Regions from separate parts of the Streptomyces sp. NPDC090045 genome, predicted to be linked through region 1. Evidence: riboswitches for the same ligand, from Rfam matches in the RefSeq annotation. Region 1 holds a riboswitch; the other holds the start of a gene.

Evidence for each region. Region 1 has a riboswitch for S-adenosylmethionine ahead of thrC (threonine synthase). Riboswitches for the same ligand answer to the same signal wherever they lie in the genome.
Region 2: it holds a riboswitch for S-adenosylmethionine, as region 1 does, so the genes downstream of both, ACIPYQ_RS03910 (aminotransferase class V-fold PLP-dependent enzyme) here and thrC (threonine synthase) in region 1, are expected to answer to the same signal.

Annotation. Positions count from the first base shown of each region.
Region 1 is NZ_JBIVFA010000005.1:350,010-360,642, forward strand. Features, by position in the region: gene groL (chaperonin GroEL) at 5-1,627, opposite strand; gene ACIPYQ_RS17010 (cold-shock protein) at 1,965-2,171, opposite strand; gene ACIPYQ_RS17015 (MoaD/ThiS family protein) at 2,595-2,873, opposite strand; gene thrC (threonine synthase) at 2,911-4,185, opposite strand; SAM riboswitch class I at 4,203-4,359, opposite strand; gene ACIPYQ_RS17025 (glucosyl-3-phosphoglycerate synthase) at 4,545-5,495, shown strand; gene ACIPYQ_RS17030 (trehalose-6-phosphate synthase) at 5,545-7,008, shown strand; gene otsB (trehalose-phosphatase) at 7,359-8,207, opposite strand; gene ACIPYQ_RS17040 (DUF3263 domain-containing protein) at 8,260-8,496, opposite strand; gene ACIPYQ_RS17045 (extracellular solute-binding protein) at 8,565-9,851, opposite strand; gene ACIPYQ_RS17050 (ROK family protein) at 10,043-10,633, shown strand, end outside.
Region 2 is NZ_JBIVFA010000001.1:849,915-860,547, reverse strand. Features, by position in the region: gene ACIPYQ_RS03940 (NlpC/P60 family protein) at 1-389, opposite strand, end outside; gene ACIPYQ_RS03935 (NlpC/P60 family protein) at 611-1,639, opposite strand; gene ACIPYQ_RS03930 (NYN domain-containing protein) at 1,892-3,256, opposite strand; gene ACIPYQ_RS03925 (hypothetical protein) at 3,297-3,536, opposite strand; gene ACIPYQ_RS03920 (rhomboid family intramembrane serine protease) at 3,716-4,438, shown strand; gene ACIPYQ_RS03915 (Lrp/AsnC family transcriptional regulator) at 4,435-4,716, shown strand; gene ACIPYQ_RS03910 (aminotransferase class V-fold PLP-dependent enzyme) at 5,063-6,448, opposite strand; SAM riboswitch class IV at 6,678-6,794, opposite strand; gene trpD (anthranilate phosphoribosyltransferase) at 6,883-7,947, opposite strand; gene ACIPYQ_RS03900 (cytochrome bc complex cytochrome b subunit) at 8,113-9,738, opposite strand; gene ACIPYQ_RS03895 (Rieske 2Fe-2S domain-containing protein) at 9,735-10,633, opposite strand, start outside.

The DNA of each region.
Region 1 (10,633 bases):
TCGATCAGAAGTCCATGTCGCCGCCCGGCATGCCGCCCGGGGCGCCGGCGCCGGCCTTCTCGGGCTTGTCGGCGATGACGGCCTCGGTGGTGAGGAACAGCGCGGCGATGGACGCGGCGTTCTGCAGGGCAGAGCGCGTGACCTTCGCCGGGTCGATGATGCCCTCGGCGATCATGTCGACGTACTCGCCGGTCGCGGCGTTCAGGCCGTGACCGATCGGAAGGTTGCGCACCTTCTCGACGACGACGCCACCCTCGAGACCACCGTTGACGGCGATCTGCTTCAGCGGGGCCTCCAGGGCGAGCTTCACGGCGTTGGCGCCGGTCGCCTCGTCACCCTCGAGCTCCAGCTTCTCGAAGACCGCGGAGGCCTGCAGCAGGGCCACGCCGCCACCGGCGACGATGCCCTCCTCGACGGCCGCCTTCGCGTTGCGAACGGCGTCCTCGATGCGGTGCTTGCGCTCCTTGAGCTCGACCTCGGTCGCGGCACCGGCCTTGATGACGGCCACGCCGCCGGCCAGCTTCGCGAGGCGCTCCTGGAGCTTCTCGCGGTCGTAGTCCGAGTCGGAGTTCTCGATCTCGGCGCGGATCTGGTTCACGCGACCGGCGACCTGGTCGCTGTCACCGGCACCGTCGACGATGGTGGTCTCGTCCTTGGTGATGACGACCTTGCGGGCGCGGCCGAGCAGGTCGAGACCGGCGTTCTCCAGCTTGAGGCCGACCTCCTCGGAGATGACCGTGCCGCCCGTGAGGATGGCGATGTCACCGAGCATGGCCTTGCGGCGGTCACCGAAGCCCGGGGCCTTGACGGCGACGGACTTGAAGGTGCCACGGATCTTGTTGACGACGAGGGTGGAGAGCGCCTCGCCCTCGACGTCCTCGGCGATGATCAGCAGCGGCTTGCCGGACTGCATGACCTTCTCCAGGAGCGGCAGCAGGTCCTTGACCGAGCCGATCTTGGAGTTGACGATCAGGATGTACGGGTCGTCGAGGGACGACTCCATGCGCTCCATGTCGGTGGCGAAGTACGCCGAGATGTAGCCCTTGTCGAAGCGCATGCCCTCGGTGAGCTCGAGCTCCAGACCGAAGGTCTGCGACTCCTCGACGGTGATGACGCCTTCCTTGCCGACCTTGTCCATGGCCTCGGCGATGAGCTCGCCGATCTGGGTGTCGGCGGCGGAGATGGAGGCCGTGGAAGCGATCTGCTCCTTGGTCTCGACATCCTTGGCCTGGGCGAGCAGGGCGGCGGAGACGGCCTCGACGGCCTTCTCGATACCACGCTTGAGGGCCATCGGGTTGGCACCGGCGGCCACGTTGCGCAGGCCCTCGCGGACGAGCGCCTGGGCCAGCACGGTGGCGGTGGTCGTACCGTCGCCCGCGACGTCGTCCGTCTTCTTGGCGACTTCCTTGACCAGCTCGGCGCCGATCTTCTCGTACGGGTCCTCGAGCTCGATCTCCTTGGCGATGGAGACACCATCGTTGGTGATCGTGGGGGCGCCCCACTTCTTCTCAAGGACGACGTTGCGACCCTTGGGGCCAAGGGTGACCTTGACGGCGTCGGCGAGCTGGTTCATGCCTCGCTCGAGACCGCGCCGGGCCTCCTCGTTGAACGCAATGATCTTGGCCATCTGAAGTGGTCCTCCCGGACAGCGGTGGATTGCTCCGGACCGCGCCCGCGCCCGCGACGGACGGCCTGAGTGCCCGGCGGTTCCTTCCCGCCGGACCCTGCGGGCCTCACCGACCCGGTCCTCGTTCAGTAGCACTCTCACCGGGAGAGTGCTAACGCCAATGATTAGCACTCGACCCCCTCGAGTGCAAGCGAGTCGGGAGAACGCCCCGCCACTACCGGGCACAGCCCGGGTACACACACGAGGGGCCCGCATCCCGTGTCCAGGATGTGGGCCCCTCGTGTGGTCGTGCAGGTCTTCGTTGAACACTGTGCGTCGGTGGTCGATCGCTCCAGGACTAGCCGAGCGCGAGCTTGACCATGTCCGCCTGCGGACCCTTCTGGCCCTGCGAGATCTCGAACTCGACCCGCTGACCCTCTTCAAGGGTGCGGTATCCGTCCATCTGGATGGCGCTGTAGTGGACGAACACATCCGCACCACCGTCGACCGCGATGAAGCCGTAGCCCTTCTCCGCGTTGAACCACTTGACGGTGCCCTGAGCCATGCCTAACTCCCCTATTACTGGCCCTTGCGCGGGAACGCACTTCGCGTTCCCGGGTCAGAACTTGCGTCGGAACGCGTCGACCGAGGCTGAATGTATCTGCGCGAGTGCTGTCTGCAACAGGTCAATCCGACGAGAATTCTGGACACAGGAAAACATTGAAATAGAGTGAAAATTTGCCATACTCCAGGGCAACTCGGGCCCGACATATCTCGCCAAAGCCCCATACCGCACTTGCATGTTGACCCGATGTCGACCCTCACGCGACCCGTTCATATGCAGCGGGCAAGTCCGGCGGAGGGGACTTCCCCAACTCTACCGCGCCCAATCAAGCAGAATTGCCCCCTCCGCTTTTAGCGGAGGGGGCAATTTCGGTTTGCGCGTGTCACCTATCAGGTGACAAAGAGGCCGAGAGGGCCGAGAGGGTCAGCAACCGCCCGCGACGGCCGGGATGATCGAGACGCCGGCGCCGTCCGGCGTCTTCGCCTCCAGCCCGCCCTCGAAGCGCACGTCGTCGTCGTTGACGTAGACGTTCACGAAACGGCGCAGCTTGCCCTGGTCGTCCAGGACGCGCGCGGCGATGCCCGGGTGGCTCGCCTCCAGGGACTGGATGACCTCGGCGAGGGTCGCGCCCTCGGCGGGCACCTCGGCCTGGCCGCCGGTGTAGGTGCGCAGGATGGTGGGGATGCGGACGTTGACGCTCATGGCGCTACTGCCTTTCCGGTAGAGCAGGGGGAGGTGGTCAGGCCAGGCCGGCGGCGCGGAACGCGTCCAGGCTCGGGCGGATGGTGGCGGTCTGCCCGCTCTCCGCGGCCACCGCCTCCAGGGTCTTGAGGCCGTCGCCGGTGTTGAGGACGACGGTGGTCAGCGTCGGGTCGAGCTGCCCGTTCTCGATCAGCTTCTTCGTCACGCCGACGGTCACGCCGCCCGCGGTCTCGGCGAAGATGCCCTCGGTCTGCGCGAGGATCTTGATGGCCTCGACGACCTGCTCGTCGTTCACGTCCTCGACGAAGCCGCCGGTGCGGCGGGCGATGTCCAGGACGTACGGGCCGTCCGCCGGGTTGCCGATCGCGAGGGACTTGGCGATGGTGTTCGGCTTCTGCGGGCGGACCACGTCGTGACCGGCCTTGAAGGCGGTCGACACCGGGGAGCAGCCCTCGGCCTGGGCACCGAAGATCTTGTACGGCTTGTCCTCGACGAGGCCGAGCTTGATCAGCTCCTGCAGACCCTTGTCGATCTTCGTCAGCTGCGAGCCGGACGCGATCGGGATCACGAGCTGGTCGGGCAGCTGCCAGCCGAGCTGCTCGCAGATCTCGTACGCGAGGGTCTTGGAGCCCTCTCCGTAGTACGGGCGCAGGTTGACGTTGACGAAGCCCCAGCCCTCGCCCAGCGGGTCGCCGATGAGCTCGGAGCAGAAGCGGTTGACGTCGTCGTAGTTGCCCTCGATGCCGACCAGGTCGCCGCCGTACACACCGGCCATGACGACCTTGCCCTGCTCCAGGTCGTGCGGGATGAACACGCAGGAGCGGAAGCCGGCCCGGGCGGCCGCGGCGCCGACGGCGCCGGCCAGGTTGCCAGTGGAGGAGCAGGAGAGGGTGGTGAAACCGAAGGCGCGGGCGGCCTCGACGGCGATGGCCACGACGCGGTCCTTGAAGGAGTGCGTCGGGTTGCCGGAGTCGTCCTTGACGTAGAGCTTGCCGGTGACGCCGAGCTCCTTGGCCAGGTTGGCGGCGTCCACGAGCTTGGTGAAGCCCGGGTTCAGGCTCGGCTTGGAGGCCACGTCCGCGGGGACGGGCAGCAGCGGGGCGTAGCGCCAGATGTTGTTCGGGCCGGCCTCGATCGCGGCGCGCAGGGCCTCGGGGTCACCGGTGGGGAGGTCGTAGGCGACTTCCAGCGGTCCGAAGCACTCGGCGCACGCGAAGATGGGGCCGAGTTCGAAGCGGGTACCGCACTCGCGACAGGAAAGACCGTTGGCAGGTCCGAGATCGACAGAGGTGGCGACAGTCTGTGCAGCCATGATGGCGAGGCCCTTTCTCCTCATCTTCCCCATGGCGCGCTTCGCCATGAGACGGAATTGGCACCTTCCCTAGCCGGGGACCTCGCTGACGTCGCTGACGAGCGATCGCGAGAACCGACTGGAGGGTTGCCGGGGCTTCAACGGGCCGTGTCCCTCTGCCCCTCTGGATGAGCGGTATGGCACCGGCACACGCGCTCTGTGGCGCGCCGGTGCGTTTGTGCGCGGGGACCCCCGGCATGCGGTGGTCCTTCGCGTTGTTCAAGACTGTAACCGAAGGGCCGGGCGGTTGAGACAGCCGTCCGAACCGCGAGATGGATCTCATAACGGCCGATAACGCCGACAAGCAGGGAGTGCTGAGGGTGCTGGAAGAGGTGGAGCGCTGGCTGGCAGACCGCTCCTGGTCAGCCGCCGACCGACCGCTCGACCAGCTGCTCGACCGGAAACGGGCGGCCGGGACCACGGTCAGCGTGGTGCTGCCCGCGCTGGACGAGGAGGCGACGGTCGGCGCGATCGTCGAGGTCATCCGGCGCGAGCTGATCGAGGGACTGCCGTTCCCCCTGGTGGACGAGCTGATCGTGATCGACTCGGGCTCGACCGACCGTACGGCGGAGGTCGCGGCGAAGGCCGGAGCGCGCGTGGTGCACCGCGACGAGATCCTGCCGAGGATCCCGGCGCTGCCCGGCAAGGGCGAGGTGCTGTGGCGCTCGCTGCTGGCCACCAGCGGGGACATCGTCTGCTTCGTCGACGCCGACCTGCGGGACTTCTCCTCCTCCTTCGTCTCCGGGATCGTCGGACCGCTGCTGACCGAACCGGACGTGCAGTTCGTCAAGGCCATGTACGACCGCCCGCTCGGCGACGCCCCCGGCCAGGGCGGCCGGGTCACGGAACTGGTCGCCCGCCCCCTGCTCAACCTGCACTGGCCGCAGCTGGCCGGCTTCGTCCAGCCGCTGGGCGGCGAGTACGCCGTGCGCCGCTCCCTGCTGGAGCGGCTGCCGTTCCCCGTCGGGTACGGGGTCGAGCTGGGCCTGCTGGTCGACGCGCTGCACACGGTCGGGCTGGACGCGCTCGCCCAGGTGGACGTGGGCGTACGCGTCCACCGCCACCAGGGCGGGCAGGCGCTCGGCCGGATGGCCGCGGCGATCTACCGCACCGCCCTGCTGCGGCTGTCGCGCGGGCATCTCGTACGGCCGGAGCTGACGCAGTTCGAGCGGGGGCCGGAGGGCTTCGTTCCGCGGACGTACCCGGTGGACACCGAGGAGCGGCCGCCGATGCTCGGCGTCAAGGAGTACGCGCTGCGCCGCGTGGCGTGACGTCGGCCTGGAAAGTTTGAGCGAGTGCGGGCCGGGCTAGGTTCGCCGCATGGCTTCTCAGGTACTCGTCGCCGCCAACCGCGGCCCCCTCTCCTACTCGATCGATGCCGAAGGCGGCCTCACGGCCCGGCGCGGCGGGGGCGGCCTCGTCTCCGGGCTCTCCGCGGCGCTCGCGGAGCAGCCGAACGCGCTGTGGATCTGCGCGGCACTGTCGGAGGCGGACCGGGAGGCGGTCCGCCGGGGGGTGACCGAGCCGGGCGTCCGGATGCTGGACATCGATCCCACGGTGTACGACGCCGCCTACAACGGCATCGCCAATTCCGTGCTCTGGTTCACCCACCACCACCTCTACGACGTCCCGCGCGAGCCGGTCTTCGACGCGGAGTTCCGGAGGCGGTGGGCCGCGTACGTCACGTACAACGAGGCCTTCGCGCGCGCCCTCGCCCAGGAGGCGGCGGAAGGGGCCCGTGTCCTGGTGCAGGACTACCACCTGGCGCTGGTCCCCGGTCAGTTGCGGGCGCTGCGGCCGGACCTGCGGATCGGGCACTTCACGCACACGCCGTGGGCCTCGTGGGAGTTCATGAACATGATCCCGGACGACATCCAGAGCCAGCTGGTGTGGGGGATGCTCGGCGCGGACCGGCTGGGCTTCCACACGGCGCGGTGGGCGGGCAACTTCGCCGGCGGCGCGAACAGGGACGACCTGGACGGCATCGCGCAGGCGTACTTCCCGGCCGGGCACCCGGAGCGCGGGGTGTGGCACCGCCGGGCGGACCCGGACGGGCAGGGCTACGCGAAGCGCCGGTTCACCGAGGTGACCGCGTACCCCCTCGGGGTGGACGCGGACGAACTGCGGGCGCTGGCGCACCGGCCGGAGGTGGACGAGAAGCTGGCGCAGCTGCGGGCGGAGGTCGGCGATCGCAAGACGATCGCCCGGGTGGACCGGACCGAGCTGTCGAAGAACATCCTGCGGGGGCTGCTGGCGTACCGGGAGCTGCTGACGGTCCACCCGGAGTGGCGCGGCCGGGTCGTCCACCTGGCGTCGGCGTACCCGTCCCGGCAGGACCTGGCGGTGTACCGGGCGTACACGGAGTCGGTGCGGGAGCTGGCGGCGGAGATCAACGAGGAGTTCGGGACGGCGGACTGGCAGCCGGTGCTGGTGTCGGTGCAGGACGACTTCGCGCGGTCGCTGGCGGTGTACCGGATGGCGGACGTGGCGCTGGTGAACCCGGTGCGGGACGGGATGAACCTGGTCGCGAAGGAGATCCCGGTGGTGTCGGAGGCGGGGTGCGCGCTGGTGCTGTCCACCGGGGCGGGGGCGTACGAGGAGCTCCGGGCGGACGCGCTGACGGTGAACCCGTACGACGTGTCGGCGACGGCGGAGGCGTTGCACGCGGCGCTGTCCATGCCGGACGCCGAGCGTGCGGAGCGCACGAAGCGCCTGGCCGCCGCCGCCACGGCCCTCCCCCCGGCCGCCTGGTTCGCAGCCCAACTCACCGACCTGCTCCCCTGAGCCAACCCGGCTGGATTTTGCGCGGAGCGCCCTTCCTCGCCCTCCGGGGGGGGAAGTCGCAGGCTGACGCCGGCCAAATCCAGCCCCGCCGGCGTTTGAGGCGCGGGGTTCGGGGCGGAGCCCCGGTCTTTTAGCCTCGCCGGCGTTTGAGGCGCGGGGGTCCGGGGGCTGGCCCCCGCAACGGCGCCGCGGGCGAAAGCCAAGTGTTCGGCGCCCGCGCCGCTGCTGGGGCTCCGCCCCAGACCCCGCTCCTCAAACGCCGGAGGGGCTGGATTTTGGCCGGCGTTTGAGGCGATCTTTCAGCCCGTCCGGCGTTTGAGGACCGGGGTTCGGGGCGGAGCCCCGGTATTTCAGCTTCGGGCGGCCTTGGCCAAAGCGGTCAGGAAGGTGACCACCTCGGCGGGGCCGGAGAGGACTAGGTCGGCTCGGGAGGCCAGTTCGGGGACTTCGGCCGAGCCGCTGCACAGCAGGAGGCCCGGGAGGCCGTCGGCCCGGCGCTTTTCGACCGCCGAGTACGCCGCCAGGTCCCCCAGGTCGTCGCCCGCGTACAGCACCGCCTCCGCGTCCCGCTCCGCCAGGAACTCCGTCAGGGCGACGCCCTTGTCCATGCCCGGGGGCCGGAGCTCCAGGACCGCCCGGCCCGGCTCGACCATCAGCCCGTGCCGCGCCGCCAGCTCCGCCAGGGGCTCGCGCAGGGCCGCGAAGGCCGCCGCGGGATCCGCGGCCCGCCGGGTGTGCACGGCCAGCGCCCGGCCCTTCTCCTCGATCCAGGTGCCCCGCCAGGCCCCGATGGAGTCCAGGAACCCCGGCAGCTCGGCCCGTACCGCCGCCACCCCGGGGTGCTCGGCCGGGGCGTGCACGATCCCGGTGACCGCGTCCCAGCGCTCCGCGCCGTAGTGGCCGAGGACGACGAGGTGTTCCAGTCCGGGGACGCCGGCGAAGCCCCCGTAGCGGACGGCGACGCCCGCCGGCCGCCCGGTGATCACGGCGACCGAGGCGACCTCGGGGGCGAGCGCGGAGAGGGCCGGGACGGCTCCCGGGTGGGCTCTGGCCTGGTCCGGGTCCGGGACGATGTCGGCGAGGGTGCCGTCGAAGTCCAGGGCGACCACGGACCGGCGGGGTGCGCGGAGCAGGGCTTCGAGTCCCTCGCGTCCGGCTGCGGTGACGGGCATCGGCAAGTCGTGCGGATGGCTCCCCATACGGACGACCCTAACGGCCCGGCCCGGCCACGGCTATGGCACGGGCGGGGGGCTATCGCCGGGCCCGCTGGGCCTCGCGGATCCGCCGCAGCCGGTTGACCGTGCCCGGTGCGTGGGCCAGCGCCCGCGGGTCGTCCATCAGTGCGTTGAGCAGCTGGTAGTAGCGGACCGGGGTCATCCCCAGTCCTTCCCGTATCGCCCGTTCCTTGGCTCCGGGCCCGGGCCAGGTGCGTCCCTCGTAGGCGAGCACCGCGGCCTCCGTGGCCGTCAGCTGCCCGTCGTCCGTCATACGGCCAGATTAACGCCGCCCTCCGACAGAGCCGTGCCCGCTCTGCCGGAGGGCGGCGCCTCGCCGCGTCAGTGCGGGTCCGAGGCCCGTGCCGTCGTGGCGATGTCCTCCAGGACCTTCGCCGGCTGTCCGCCCGGCTGGACGCTCTTGCCGATGTTCTGCTTGATGTCCTCGCTGACGTCCGCCCAGGACTTCTTGCCGACCGGGTACAGCCGCGAGCCGGGCAAGGCCGTCAGGAAGGGCTTCAGCTTGGCCGCCTGGCCGCCGGTGGCGGCCTGCTTGGCCTGGTAGCCGCTGGTGGTGGCCGGCAGCAGGTCGTACTGGTCCGTGAAGGCCGCCACGTTCTTCGGCTGGTACATGAAGTCCAGGAACTTCCCGGACTGCGCGCGGTGGCCGTTCTTGAAGGCCATGACCCAGTCCGCGACGCCCATGGCGGGCTCCGCGGACCCGGTGGCGGTCGGCAGCGGCACCATGCCGAACTTCACGCCCTTGGCCTCGGCCTGCTTCATCAGCGACGGGTGTCCGTTGAGCATGCCGACCTCGCCCTTGGTGAAGGCGTCGAAGGCGGCCTGGCGGTCCAGCTTCCCCGGTTCGACGGGCCCGGTCAGCCCCTGGCCGACCATCTTGTCCCGCAGGAACTCCAGCGCCTTGACGTTGTCGGCGGAGTCGATCGAGTAGGACTCCTCGTTGTCGGTGTAGCCGCCACCGCCCGAGAGCATCCACATCATCGTCTCGGCCTGCGCCTCCTCGCGGCCCAGCGGCAGCGCGAAGGGGGTGGGCACGCCCGCGCCCTTGAGCTTCTTGGCCGCCGCCTCCAGGTCCGCCCAGCTCTTCGGCTGCCAGCCGGCCTTGGCGTCCTTGCCGATCACGCCCGCGTCGGCCAGCAGCTTCTCGTTGTAGAAGAGCAGCCGGGTGCTGGACACGAAGGGCAGCCCGTACTGGACCTGCTTGACCTTGCCCGCGTCCGCGAGCGGTGCGAGGAAGTCGGCCTCGGTCTTCACCGAGAGCAGCTCCGATGCCGAGTACAGCTTGCCGGCGGCCGCGTAGTCGGCGTAGGCGCCGATCTGGGCGATGTCGGGGGCCTTGCCGGCCTTGACCATGTCGGCGACCTTGGCGTCGACCTCGGACCACGAGTAGACGGAGACCTCGACCTTGACGCCCGGGTTGTCCTTCTCGAAGCCGTCGGCGAGGCCCTTCCAGTACCCGGCCGAGGAGTTCTGCGGATTGTCCCCGTAGTCGGCCGCCACGACCCGCAGGGTCACCTCGTTGTCTCCGGTGAGTCCGCCGAGGGCTCCGCAGCCCGTCAGCGTCACGGCAGTCAGGCACAGCGCGGCGCCGGACGCGGCCAGGCTCAGGTAACGGCCCTTCACAGTTCTCGATCCACCCCTTGTTGTACGTACGATCCACGTAAGGTCTACACCACTTTGGCGGCTCGTCCACATCCGGATCCCGACCAGGGCCCGGATTTTGTATGGCCACTCAACAATCCCTCCCAATGGACTAGACCTTTCCCCGCCGAGCACGCGAGACTGTCTCTGTGAAACCCGTGAAACACGTCATCGCCCTCGATGTGGGCGGCACCGGGATGAAGGCTGCCCTCGTCGCCGAGGACGGCACCCTGCTCCACGAAGCGCGCCGGGCCACCGGCCGCGAGCGGGGCCCCGACGCCGTCGTCGAGACGATCCAGGACTTCGCCGCCGAGCTGCTCGACACCGGCCGGGAACGCTTCGGACGGACCGCCTCCGCCGCCGGGGTCGCCGTCCCGGGCATCGTCGACGCCGACCACGGGATCGCCGTCTACGCGGCGAACCTGGGCTGGCGCGACGTGCCGATGCGCACCCTGCTCAGCAGCCGCCTCGGCGGCATCCCGGTGGCCCTCGGACACGACGTGCGCACGGGCGGACTCGCGGAGGGCCGCATCGGCGCCGGCCGCGGCGCCGACCGCTTCCTCTTCGTCCCCCTCGGCACCGGCATCGCCGGCGCCATCGGCATCGCCGGCCGCATCGAGGCCGGCGCCCACGGCTACGCGGGCGAGATCGGGCACATCGTGGTACGCCCGGGCGGCCCGGCCTGCGGCTGCGGCCAGCACGGCTGTCTGGAGACCCTCGCCTCCGCCGCCGCGGTCAGCCGTGCCTGG
Region 2 (10,633 bases), on a different contig from region 1:
GCCAGCATCAGGCCGACGGCGGGGTCGATGCCGCCGCTGCGGTACTGGGCTCCGGCGAAGGTGCCGAGGACGCCCCGCATGGTGTTGATGCGCTCCTGGCCGCGGGCCACCGCCTCCTGGGCCCGGTGGACCTCGGCGCGCAGCCGGTCGGCCTTCTCGCCCGCCTCGTTGAAGCGTTCGGTGGCCTGCTCGGCCTCTTCGAAGAGCCGGTCGACCTGGGCGCTGACGCCCGTCCTCGCCGCGCCGCCGGGCTCGTACGGGAGGCCGGGGGCCGCGCTCGCGGGTGCCCCCGCCAAGGCGGCCGCGGCCGTGGCCGCGGCGGCGGTGAGGACGGTGACCTTCGTGCTCCGGTCGAGGCTGCCGAGCCCGCTCCGGCGATGGGACGCCACGTGAAACCGCTCCCTTCCGCTGTGTGTGGCCCGGAGCCGCCCCCCGTGGACGGCCTTGTGCCGGGTTCCGCGCTGGCAGACAGTAGCCGGACGGTCACACGCCGACCAACGACCGTCGGAGGGCACACACGGCGACGCCCCGCCGGAGACGCAGGTCACCGGCGGGGCGTGTGGTCGTGAAGGGGCCGCGGAATTCGCCCGGATGGGCGGTGTGCGGCGCGTCAGCCGATGCGGACGCCGAACTGGAACGGCATGTTGTCAATCGACTCGTACTTGACACCGCCGCGCGGGTTCGAGGCGTGCAGCGTCATGTTGTTGCCGGCGTACAGGCCGACGTGGTGCAGGTCCCCGTAGAAGAAGACCAGGTCACCGGGCTGGAGCTGGCTGCGGCTGATGCGGGTGCCGTCGTTGGCCTGGGTGTAGGTGACGCGGCTGATGTTGACGCCGGCCTGCTTGTACGCCCACTGGGTCAGCCCGGAGCAGTCGAAGGAGCTGGGGCCCTCGTGGCCCGATATGTACGCGCTGCCGACCTTGGTCTTCGCGGCCGCGAGCGCGGCTCCGGCGCGGCCGGAAGCCTTGACGTCGCCGAGGTCGACGCGCTGGCTGTCGGCACGGCTGGCGCGCGTGTCCTCGTCCTTGAGCGCGGCACGCTCCTGCGCCGTAAGGGTGTTGAGGAGGGCCTGGGCCGCGGCGAGCTTCTCGCCCGAGACCTTCTTCTTCTCGCCGAGCTCCTTGCGGGTGGCGTCGAGGTCGGCGATCTTGCCGGAGGCCTCCTGGCGCTGCTGCGCGAGGGTGCGCTGCTTCGCCTGGATCTTGTGGACCGCTTCGACCTGCTTGCCGCTCAAGTGCTCCAGGGTGGAGGCCTTGTCGAGGTAGCTGTCGGGGTCCTCGGAGAGGAGGAGGGCGAGGGAGGGGTCTATGCCGCCGTTGCGGTACTGGGCGCTCGCCATCGAACCGAGCGCGCTGCGAAGGTCGTTGAGCTCGCTCTGGCCGCGCGCGACCTGGTCCTGGATCTGCCCGATCTCCTTCTCGAGGGTCTCCTGGCGCTCCTTGGCCCCGTTGAACTTCTCAGTGGCCTGCTCCGCCTCTTCGTAGAGGGCGTCGACCTGGCTCTTGACCTCGTCCTTGCTCGGCTTCGCCGGAGCGGCGGAGGCACTCTGCGCCGTGAGGGCGACGGCTGCGGCCGCGACCGAGGTGAGCACGGTCACACGAGCGCGGTTCGGCTGCTTGGGTCGACGGTGGGACGCCACGGAGGCGAGCTCCTTCTTCCTAGAGCCGCCGAAGAACGCAACTCGGCAGCACCTCCGCCGTCACCCCGAATGAGTGATCCACCGCACGAAGGTTTGAACGCACCCTAGTGACCTTGCTGTGATCAGTTCAAATCCCGCCGGGTAAAAACCTGCTCTCCGACCAGGTTCTTTACCTACAGCGCACGCTCCGTGCCGGGCACTTGACAGTACGTTCGCTGCGGCGCCGGTCAATTCCGGCATTCGGGCGGGGAGTTATGAAACTCGCGAAAGCCGCTTCAGGAGCAAAGCGGACGTCACGGGCCGCGCGCCCGCCTTGGCCACCCCGTCGGCGACCTCCCGGTCCGTGGAGACCACGACCACCGGCCGGCCGGGCGGTTCGGCGCGCACCAGCTGGCGGATCAGCTCGTCCGCCGTCACCCCCGCCTTGGAGAACAGCACCCGCACCCCGCGCGGCGGGGCGAGCAGCACCGGGGCCGCCAGTTCCGCCCCGTCGAAGACACACGTCATCTCCGCGCCCGTCTGCGCGGCCAGCATCGACAGCCCGCCCAGCAGCCGCAGCCGCTGCTTCTCCAGCGGCATCGTCGGATAGCCGGTCTTGGTCACGTTGTAGCCGTCGACCACCAGATGGGCCTGCGGCAGCGCCAACAGCTGGTCCAGCAGGGCCGGATCGGTCTCCGACAGGGCGCGCGCCGCGATGTCCTTCGGCGTCATCCGGCCCGGCTCCACCGCGTCCACGGTGTCGGCCGGGCGCGTGTTCACGGGCGGCAGCGCCAGCTCGCGGCGCAGCCCCTGGGCCGCGTCCAGCACGGTGTCCAGCAGCAGCCGCAGCCGCATGTCCTCGATGCTGCGCCCCTCGCGGGTGGCCCGGCGCGAGGTCTCCAGCGCCGCCTCCACCTCCGCGAGGCGGGACTTGAGCCGCCGGCTCTCGCTCTCGGCGGTGGCCACCCGGGTGGCCGCGTCGCCGCGGATCCCGTCGACCTCGGCGGTCAGCTTGCGCAGGGCCGCCTCACCGCGCTTGACGTCGCTGAGGGCGCTGCGCAGCTTGCGCTGAAGCGATTCCGCTTCCTTGCGGGCCGCCTCCAGCTCCACGCGCACGTGCTCGCCGCCGGTGCGCTGCAGTTCCCGGGCGTGGGCCAGCTCCTCGCGCAGCCGCTCCAGCTCGCGCCGGGTCTCCTCGCCGACCCGCTCGGCGTCGGCGCGCTGCGCCTCCTCGCCCGCGGCGGCCACCAGCTTGACCCAGCCGGCCGGCCTCAGGACGAACGCGGCGGCCGCCACGTCCAGCGGATCCGCGGCGGCGGGCGGCGCACCCGACTCCAGGGCCGCGGCCAGCTCCGTCTGCGCTTCGCGCAGCTTCTCGGCGACCCGGCTGCGGAACACGGTGTCGGTCTCGACCGCCGTGGCCATGGCGTTGCCCGCGAACTTGGCGCGCCGGGTCGGGGTGAAACGGGCGTACTGGCGCAGCTGCGCCGGCAGGTCCGCGACCGTCAGCGCGCCGAAGGCGTCCGAGACGAGCGCGACGACCCGCCGCCGCACGCCTTCCGGCAGTGGGCGGTCGAGCGCCTCGGCGGCGTCGCCGGCCGCGTCGGCCGGCTCAGCGCCGCTTGCTGGCTCCACAATCCGTCACCCCTACCGTGATCTACGTGTGGGCACGCCTCCGTCAGGAGTCCGCGCCCGGCCTGTCCACGAGCTCGATCTGGTCCACCGCGTTGCACCAGCGGCAGCGGACCGACTCGATGGTCTCATTGACCACCTCGCGCTCCTCGACCTTGGGCTCCCCGGCGAGGTCCAGGTGGACGTACTCGACGACCTTCGACGAACGGGTGACGTCGAAGCGCGTGAGGTTGCCGCACAGGGTGCAGCGCCACCGGGTGGTGCCGGTCGGCAGGGGAACCGTCATCAGGCCGCTCTCTCCTTCGTAGCTGATTCAATTAAAGCCGTCCGCGCCGCCGTCCGCGCCGCCGTCCACGCAGCTCTCCGTGTCTGTCGGCGTATCTCGGCGTACACGGCGGACCGCAGCTCGTAACCCTACGGCCTGCCACCGTCTCAGGTGGGTCCCGTTGCGTCATGCTCTGTCACATGATCGTAAGGTGGCGGGCCGTACGCGAGGCTGCCCGGGGACCGGTGGTCACCCATGCGCTGATCGCGGGCTGCGGTGTGGTGTTCGTACTCGGCCCTGCCTCGGGGCTCAACCCGGTCTACGGGACGGGCGACGAGCTGCTGGCCGCCGGGACCGCGTACTTCCGGCGCTGGGGCGTGGTCCCGGACGAGCTCTTCACGGGCACCCCGCGTGCCTGGCTGACCCCGCTGACGGCCCTGTTCATCCACGGCAGCTGGCTGCACCTGCTCGGGAACATGCTCTTCCTCTACGTCTTCGGGGCGATGGCGGAGGAGCGGATGGGCCGCCCGGCGTTCCTCGTCTTCTACATCTGCACGGGATACGTGGCGCTGGCGGCCTACGCGGCGGCCAACGCGGGGTCCCCGCAGACCCTGGTGGGGGCGTCCGGAGCGATCTCGGCGGTGCTGGGCGCCTTCCTCTACCTGCTCCCGCGGGCGAGGGTGACGAGCCTGTTCCCCTTCTTGTTCTTCCTGCCGCTGCGGTTCCCGGCGTGGCTCGTGCTGCTGTTCTGGTTCGCCCTCCAATGGGTGGCCGCGCACCGGGCGGAAAGCGGCCCCGGGGTCGCGTACCTGGCCCATCTGGTGGGCTTCTCGGTCGGCTTCCTCTACGCGTGGGCCCGCTATCGGGGTGCGACTAGAGTGAGGCGACCAGCGACGGCCACCGAGGGAGACAGCCAGCCGTGATCACCGCGATCGTGCTCATCAAGACCAGCGTGGACCGCATCCCCGAGATCGCCGAGTCCATCGCCGCGCTGGACAGCGTCAGCGAGGTCTACTCCGTCACGGGAACGTACGACCTGATCGCGCTGGTCCGCGTGGCCCGCCACGAGAACCTGGCGGACATCATCCCCGGCCGCATCAGCAAGATCCCGGGCGTCGAGGCGACGGACACCCACGTGGCCTTCCGCACGTACTCCCAGCACGACCTGGAAGCGGCGTTCGCGATCGGTCTCGACGCGTAACGCCTCCGGCGCGGCCCGCGGCTTCCTGTCGGCCCCGGCTTCGCGACGCCTCAAACGCCGGCGGGGCTGGGGTGGTGCCCCGGAGCGGAACCCATAGGCCCGGGCCGTCCGCGGGGTCCCTCCGGGACGTCTCCTCGTCGTCGCGCCTGCGGGCCCGTCACGGCCGCTGAGGGCGGTTGCGCGCTCCTCCTGCGGGGACGCCCCTGCACGCCCCCGCTCCCCCAGCCGCCTGAGGCAGACCGGGCCGGGTAAATCCAGCCCCGCCGGCGTTTGAGGCGTGGGGGTCCCCCCGGACGGAGTCTGGGGGAGGGTCCGGGGCGGAGCCCCGGGGGACGGCGCGGCGCGGTCAGACGGCGGGGACGCAGCGGCCTTCCTCCGTGCGGTACTGCCACTTGGCTCCGTCCGCGACGAGCTCCTTCACCGCACGGACGAAGCGGTCGACGTGCTCGTCGGGGGTGCCGGCGCCGAAGCTGACGCGGATGGCGTTGAGGGAGCGCTCGCCCGGGGCGGCCTCGGGGGCCCCGCACTCGCCCTGCGTCTGCGGCTCGCTGCCCAGCAGGGTCCGCACCAGCGGGTGGGCGCAGAACAGGCCGTCCCGTACGCCGATCCCGTACTCCGCGGACAGCGCGGCGGCGAAGTGGGAGCTGTTCCAGCCGTCCACGACGAAGGAGATGACGCCGACCCGCGGGGCCTCGTCCCCGAAGAGGGACAGCACGCGGACCGCCGGCACCTCCGCCAGGCCCTCGCGGACCTTCGCGATGAGGTGGCGCTCGCGCGCGACGAGGCTGTCGAAGCCGGCCTCGGTCAGGGCCCGGCAGGCCGAGGCGATGGAGTAGACGCCGATGACGTTCGGGGAGCCGGCCTCGTGGCGGGCGGCCGTGGTGTGCCACTCGACGTCCACGCCGCCGTCCTCGCGCCGGGCGACCTTGCGGGAGGCGCCACCGCCCGCGAGGTACGGCTCGGCCTGCTGCAGCCAGTCCGCGCGGCCTGCGAGCACGCCCGAGCCGAAGGGCGCGTAGAGCTTGTGCCCGGAGAACGCGACCCAGTCCACGTCCAGGTCCTGGACCGAGACGGGGTGGTGCGGAGCCAGCTGGGCGGCGTCGAGCACGATGCGGGCGCCGTGGGCGTGCGCGGCGGCGGCGAGTTCCTTCACCGGCCACAGTTCACCGGTGACGTTGGAGGCGCCGGTGACGCAGACCAGGGCCGGCCCGTACGGCTCCCGGTCGGCGAGGGCCCGCTCCAGGGTGGCGACGGCCTCGTCCGGGGTGCGCGGGGCGTTGAGGTACGTGACCTGCGCGTTCGACCACGGCAGCAGCGAGGCGTGGTGCTCGGTCTCGAAGACGAAGACCTGGCAGCCGGCGGGGAGCACTGCGGCGAGCAGGTTGAGGGAGTCGGTGGTGGACCGGGTGAAGATCACCTGGTCGGCGGGGCGGCAGTCGAGGAACTCGGCGACCGTGACCCGGCTCTGCTCGAAGAGGTCGGTGGAGAGCTGCGAGAGGTACCCGGCGCCGCGGTGCACGCTGCCGTAGTACGGGGCGTAGGCGGCCACGTCGTCCCAGACCCTCTGGAGCGCCGGGGCGCTGGCCGCGTAGTCCAGGGCCGCGTAGGTGACCTCGCCGCCGGTGACGAGCGGGACGGTGACGTCCCGGCCGAGCACCGGCAGCGGCTCGGCACAGGCGGGGTCCACGGCGGTGGCGGTGGTGGCGACGGCGGCGTTCAGGAATGCGGACATGGCGGTATCTCCCGGCAGGCAGGGCTGAATGGCTTCGGTGTGTCCGTACGCGGGTACGGCCCTGCGGCCGTCCGGGGTACGGGAGAGCCCTCGGGCCGGACCTGACGGCCGGCGGGGTACACGGAAGTGACCCTGGTCCGAGGGGTGAAGTAGGGGCGGAGTCGCCCTATCGCATTCGCTTGCTCACGGAAAAAGCTCCTCGAGAAGACCAGGACCCCTGGTGTCGAGGGATCCGCGCTTGCCGTAGGCCTTGCTGCCTACGACCTGGTCATCACCCGGGGCACCCCGCCACGGAAGGAGGGTTGCCGGACAGCAAGCCGGGGCCTAAACGCTGTCACTCGTGACCTGGTCAGCATCCTGCCACAAGATCCCCCGCGCGCAAGACCCCGGTCCGCATGGCGGACCGGGGTCTTGGCTCGAAACGATCGGCCGGGTCAGGCGTTGCTGGCCGCCACCCACCGCTCCAGCGCCGCGCGTGCCGCGCCCGAGTCGATGGACTCCGCCGCGCGGACGGTACCGGCGGCGAGTTGCTCCTCCAGCGTGCCCGTACCGGGGTCCAGGGCCACCAGGGCCGCCGCCGAGTTCAGCAGCACGGCGTCGCGGACCGGGCCGGTCTCGCCGGCCAGCAGGCGGCGGGCCACGTCCGCGTTGTACGCGGGGTCGCCGCCGGACAGCGCCGAGACGTCGACCAGGTCGATGCCGATGTCACGCGGGTCGAAGACCTGCTCCGCCACCTTGCCGTCCCGGACCCACCACACCCGCGAGGTCGCCGTCGTGGTCAGCTCGTCCAGGCCGTCGTCGCCGCGGAACACGAGCGCGGAGGAGCCCCGTTCGGCGAGCACGCCCGCGATGATCGGGGCCATCCGGGGGTCGGCCACGCCGGTCGCCTGGGCGCGCACCCGGGCCGGGTTGGTCAGCGGGCCCAGCGCGTTGAAGAAGGTCCGGATGCCCAGTTCCTTGCGGGCCGCGGCCACGTGCCGCAGCGCCGGGTGGAACTTCACCGCGAAGCAGAAGGTGATGCCGGCCTCCTCGGCGACCTCCACGACCCGCGTCAGGCTGAGGTTGAGGTTCACCCCGAGCTTCTCCAGGACGTCCGAGGAGCCGCTCGCGGAGGAGGCGGCCCGGTTCCCGTGCTTGACGACCTTGGCGCCGGTTCCGGCGACCACGACCGCCGACATCGTCGAGATGTTCACCGTTTTGGCCCCGTCGCCGCCCGTGCCGACGATGTCCACCGTCCGGCCGGGCACCTCGATCAGGTTGGCGTGCTCGTACATGGCCCGTACGAGGCCGTTGATCTCCGCGACCGTCTCCCCCTTCGCCCGCAGCGCGACGGTGAAGCCGGCGATCTGGGCGTCGGTGGCCTCCCCGCGCATGATCCGGTCCATGGCCCAGGCGGTGTCGTCGGCGCGCAGGTCCTGGCCGGTCAGCAGGGCGTCGAGGACGCCCGGCCAACCACGGGCCGCCACGCTGTCGCCGCCTGCCGGGGTCGCAACGTTCATGGTCCGCTCCTGCTACTCGTCAAGGTTTCCACGTCGAATGGGAAGGGGTTCAGCCTATCCAGCCCGGAACACGGCAAAGAGCCCCGTCCAGACACTGGACGGGGCTCTCGCCGTGGCGACACCAGGACTGACCTGAATCAGTCCCTCATGCGATGGTGCAGGGGATCAGTGGTGGCCGTGGCCGGCCTGGATCTCCTTGTACTCCTCCACCGTGGGCTTCGGAATCTGGTTGTTCTCGCCGTAGAAGCCCTTGCTGAGCTTCGCGCGCAGCTTCTCGGCGGCCTTCACCTTGCGCTCGACACCGTTCTCGTCGACCGTCGGGCCGATCTCGATCGGCTGGTACTGCTCGTGCGCGGTGAGGGTGTGCAGCTGACCCGCCGGGAGCGGCTCGTGGACCTCGACGAACTCACCGTGCGGCAGACGCTTGATGATGCCGGTCTCGCGACCGTGCAGCACCTTGTCGTGGTCCCGGCGCTGGAGGCCGAGGCAGATCCGCTTGGTGACGATGAAGGCGAGGACCGGGACGACGAAGAAGCCGATCCGGACGAACCAGGTGATCGAGTTGATCGACAGGTGGAAGTACTGGGCGAACATGTCGTTGCCACCGCCGATGAGGAGCACGATGTACTCCGCGATCCAGGCGACACCGAAGGCCGTACGGGTCGGGACGTTGCGCGGGCGGTCCAGGATGTGGTGCTCGCGCTTGTCCCCGGTGACCCAGGACTCGATGAACGGCCAGACGGCGATCGCGCCCAGCACCAGCGGGAAGAGCAGCAGCGGGATGAACACGCCCAGGACGAGCGTGTGGCCCCACAGGTTGATCTCCCAGCCGGGCATGGCACGGATCAGGCCTTCCGGCATACCCATGTACCAGTCGGGCTGCGCACCGGTGGACACGTGGTCCGGGCGGTACGGGCCGAGCGCCCAGATCGGGTTGATCGTCGCGATGGCCGAGACGGCCGCGATGACACCGAAGACCAGGAAGAAGAAGCCTCCGGCCTTGGCCATGTAGACCGGCAGCAGCGGCATGCCGACGACGTTGTTGTTCGTCTTGCCGGGACCCGCGAACTGGGTGTGCTTGTGGTAGAAGACCAGGATCAGGTGGGCCACGAGCAGGCCCATCATGATGCCGGGCAGCAGCAGGATGTGCACCGAGTAGAACCGCGCGACGAAGTCGCCGCCCGGGAACTCCCCGCCGAACAGGAACATCGACAGGTACGTGCCGACGACCGGGACGGACAGGATGGCGCCCTGCATGAAGCGGACACCGGTACCCGAGAGCAGGTCGTCCGGCAGCGAGTAACCGGTGAAACCGGTGAACATGCCGAGGACCAGCAGCAGGAAGCCGAAGATCCAGTTGACCTCACGCGGCTTGCGGAACGCGCCGGTGAAGAAGACGCGCATCATGTGCACGACCATGGCCGCGACGAAGATCAGCGCCGCCCAGTGGTGGATCTGACGGATCAGCAGGCCACCGCGGACGTCGAAGCTGATGTCGAGCGTCGAGGCGAAGGCCTCGGACATCATGACGCCCTGCATCGGCACGTACGAGCCGTGGTACACGACCTCGTTCATGCTCGGGTGGAAGAACAGCGTCAGGTACACACCCGTGAGGATGATGATGATGAAGCTGTAGAGGCAGATCTCACCCAGCATGAAGGACCAGTGGTCCGGGAAGATCTTGCGCATGTTGGCCTTGGCCAGGCCGTAGATGCCCAGGCGGCCGTCCGCCCAGTCCGCTACGCGCTCGCCGGCCGGCGCTTTGCGCTCGTTGTTGTCGCTGGTGCTCATCCGCGCTCCCAGAATGCAGGACCGACGGGCTCTTCGAAGTCGCCGAGCGCTTCGAGGAAGCCTTCGTCATTCACGCCGATCCGCAGCTGCGGAAGCGCGTGACCGGCCGGGCCGAAGATGACACGGGCGCCGTCGGAGAGGTCGAAGGTGGACTGGTGGCACGGGCAGAGCACGTGGTGCGTCTGCTGCTCGTACAGGCTGATCGGGCAGCCGACGTGGGTGCAGATCTTGGAGTAGGCCACGATCCCGTCGTGGGACCACTCCAGTTCCTTCTTGTCCTTGATGTCCTCCGGCTGGATACGGACGATCATCAGGGCGGCCTTGGCGATCTGGACCTGGAAGTCGTGCTGCTCCTCCTCCAGGCCTTCCGGCCTGACGAAGGTCAGCGACCCGACGAGCACGTCCTCGGGACGCAGCGGCTCGTTGGTGTTGTCGTTGATGAGCAGCTTGCCCTTGGCCCACACGGTCTTGCGCAGCTTCTGCTCGGGCAGCGGGCCCAGGTCGCGCATGATCATGACGGCGGAGAGCGGCAGCATGGCCAGCGCACCGAGCATCGTGTTGCGGATCAGGGGCCGACGGCCGATGCCGGACTCGCTCGCGCCGTCGCGGAAGTCCTGCAGGACCTGGGCCTTGACCTCCGGCGGAGCGGCGATCTCGTGGCGCTCGGCGGCGACCTCCACGTCGGACATCAGGGTGCGGGCCCAGTGGACCGCGCCCGCGCCGATGCAGAAGAGGGCCGTGCCCAGCGTCATGCCCAGGGCGAAGTTGAGCGCGCTCACCTTCCCGATGGGGAAGATGTAGACGATCTTCCCGACCGGGAAGATCACGTAGGACGCGATGAAGCCGATCGTGGCCAGCATCGACAGCGTGAACAGCATCGCGACGGTGCGCTCGG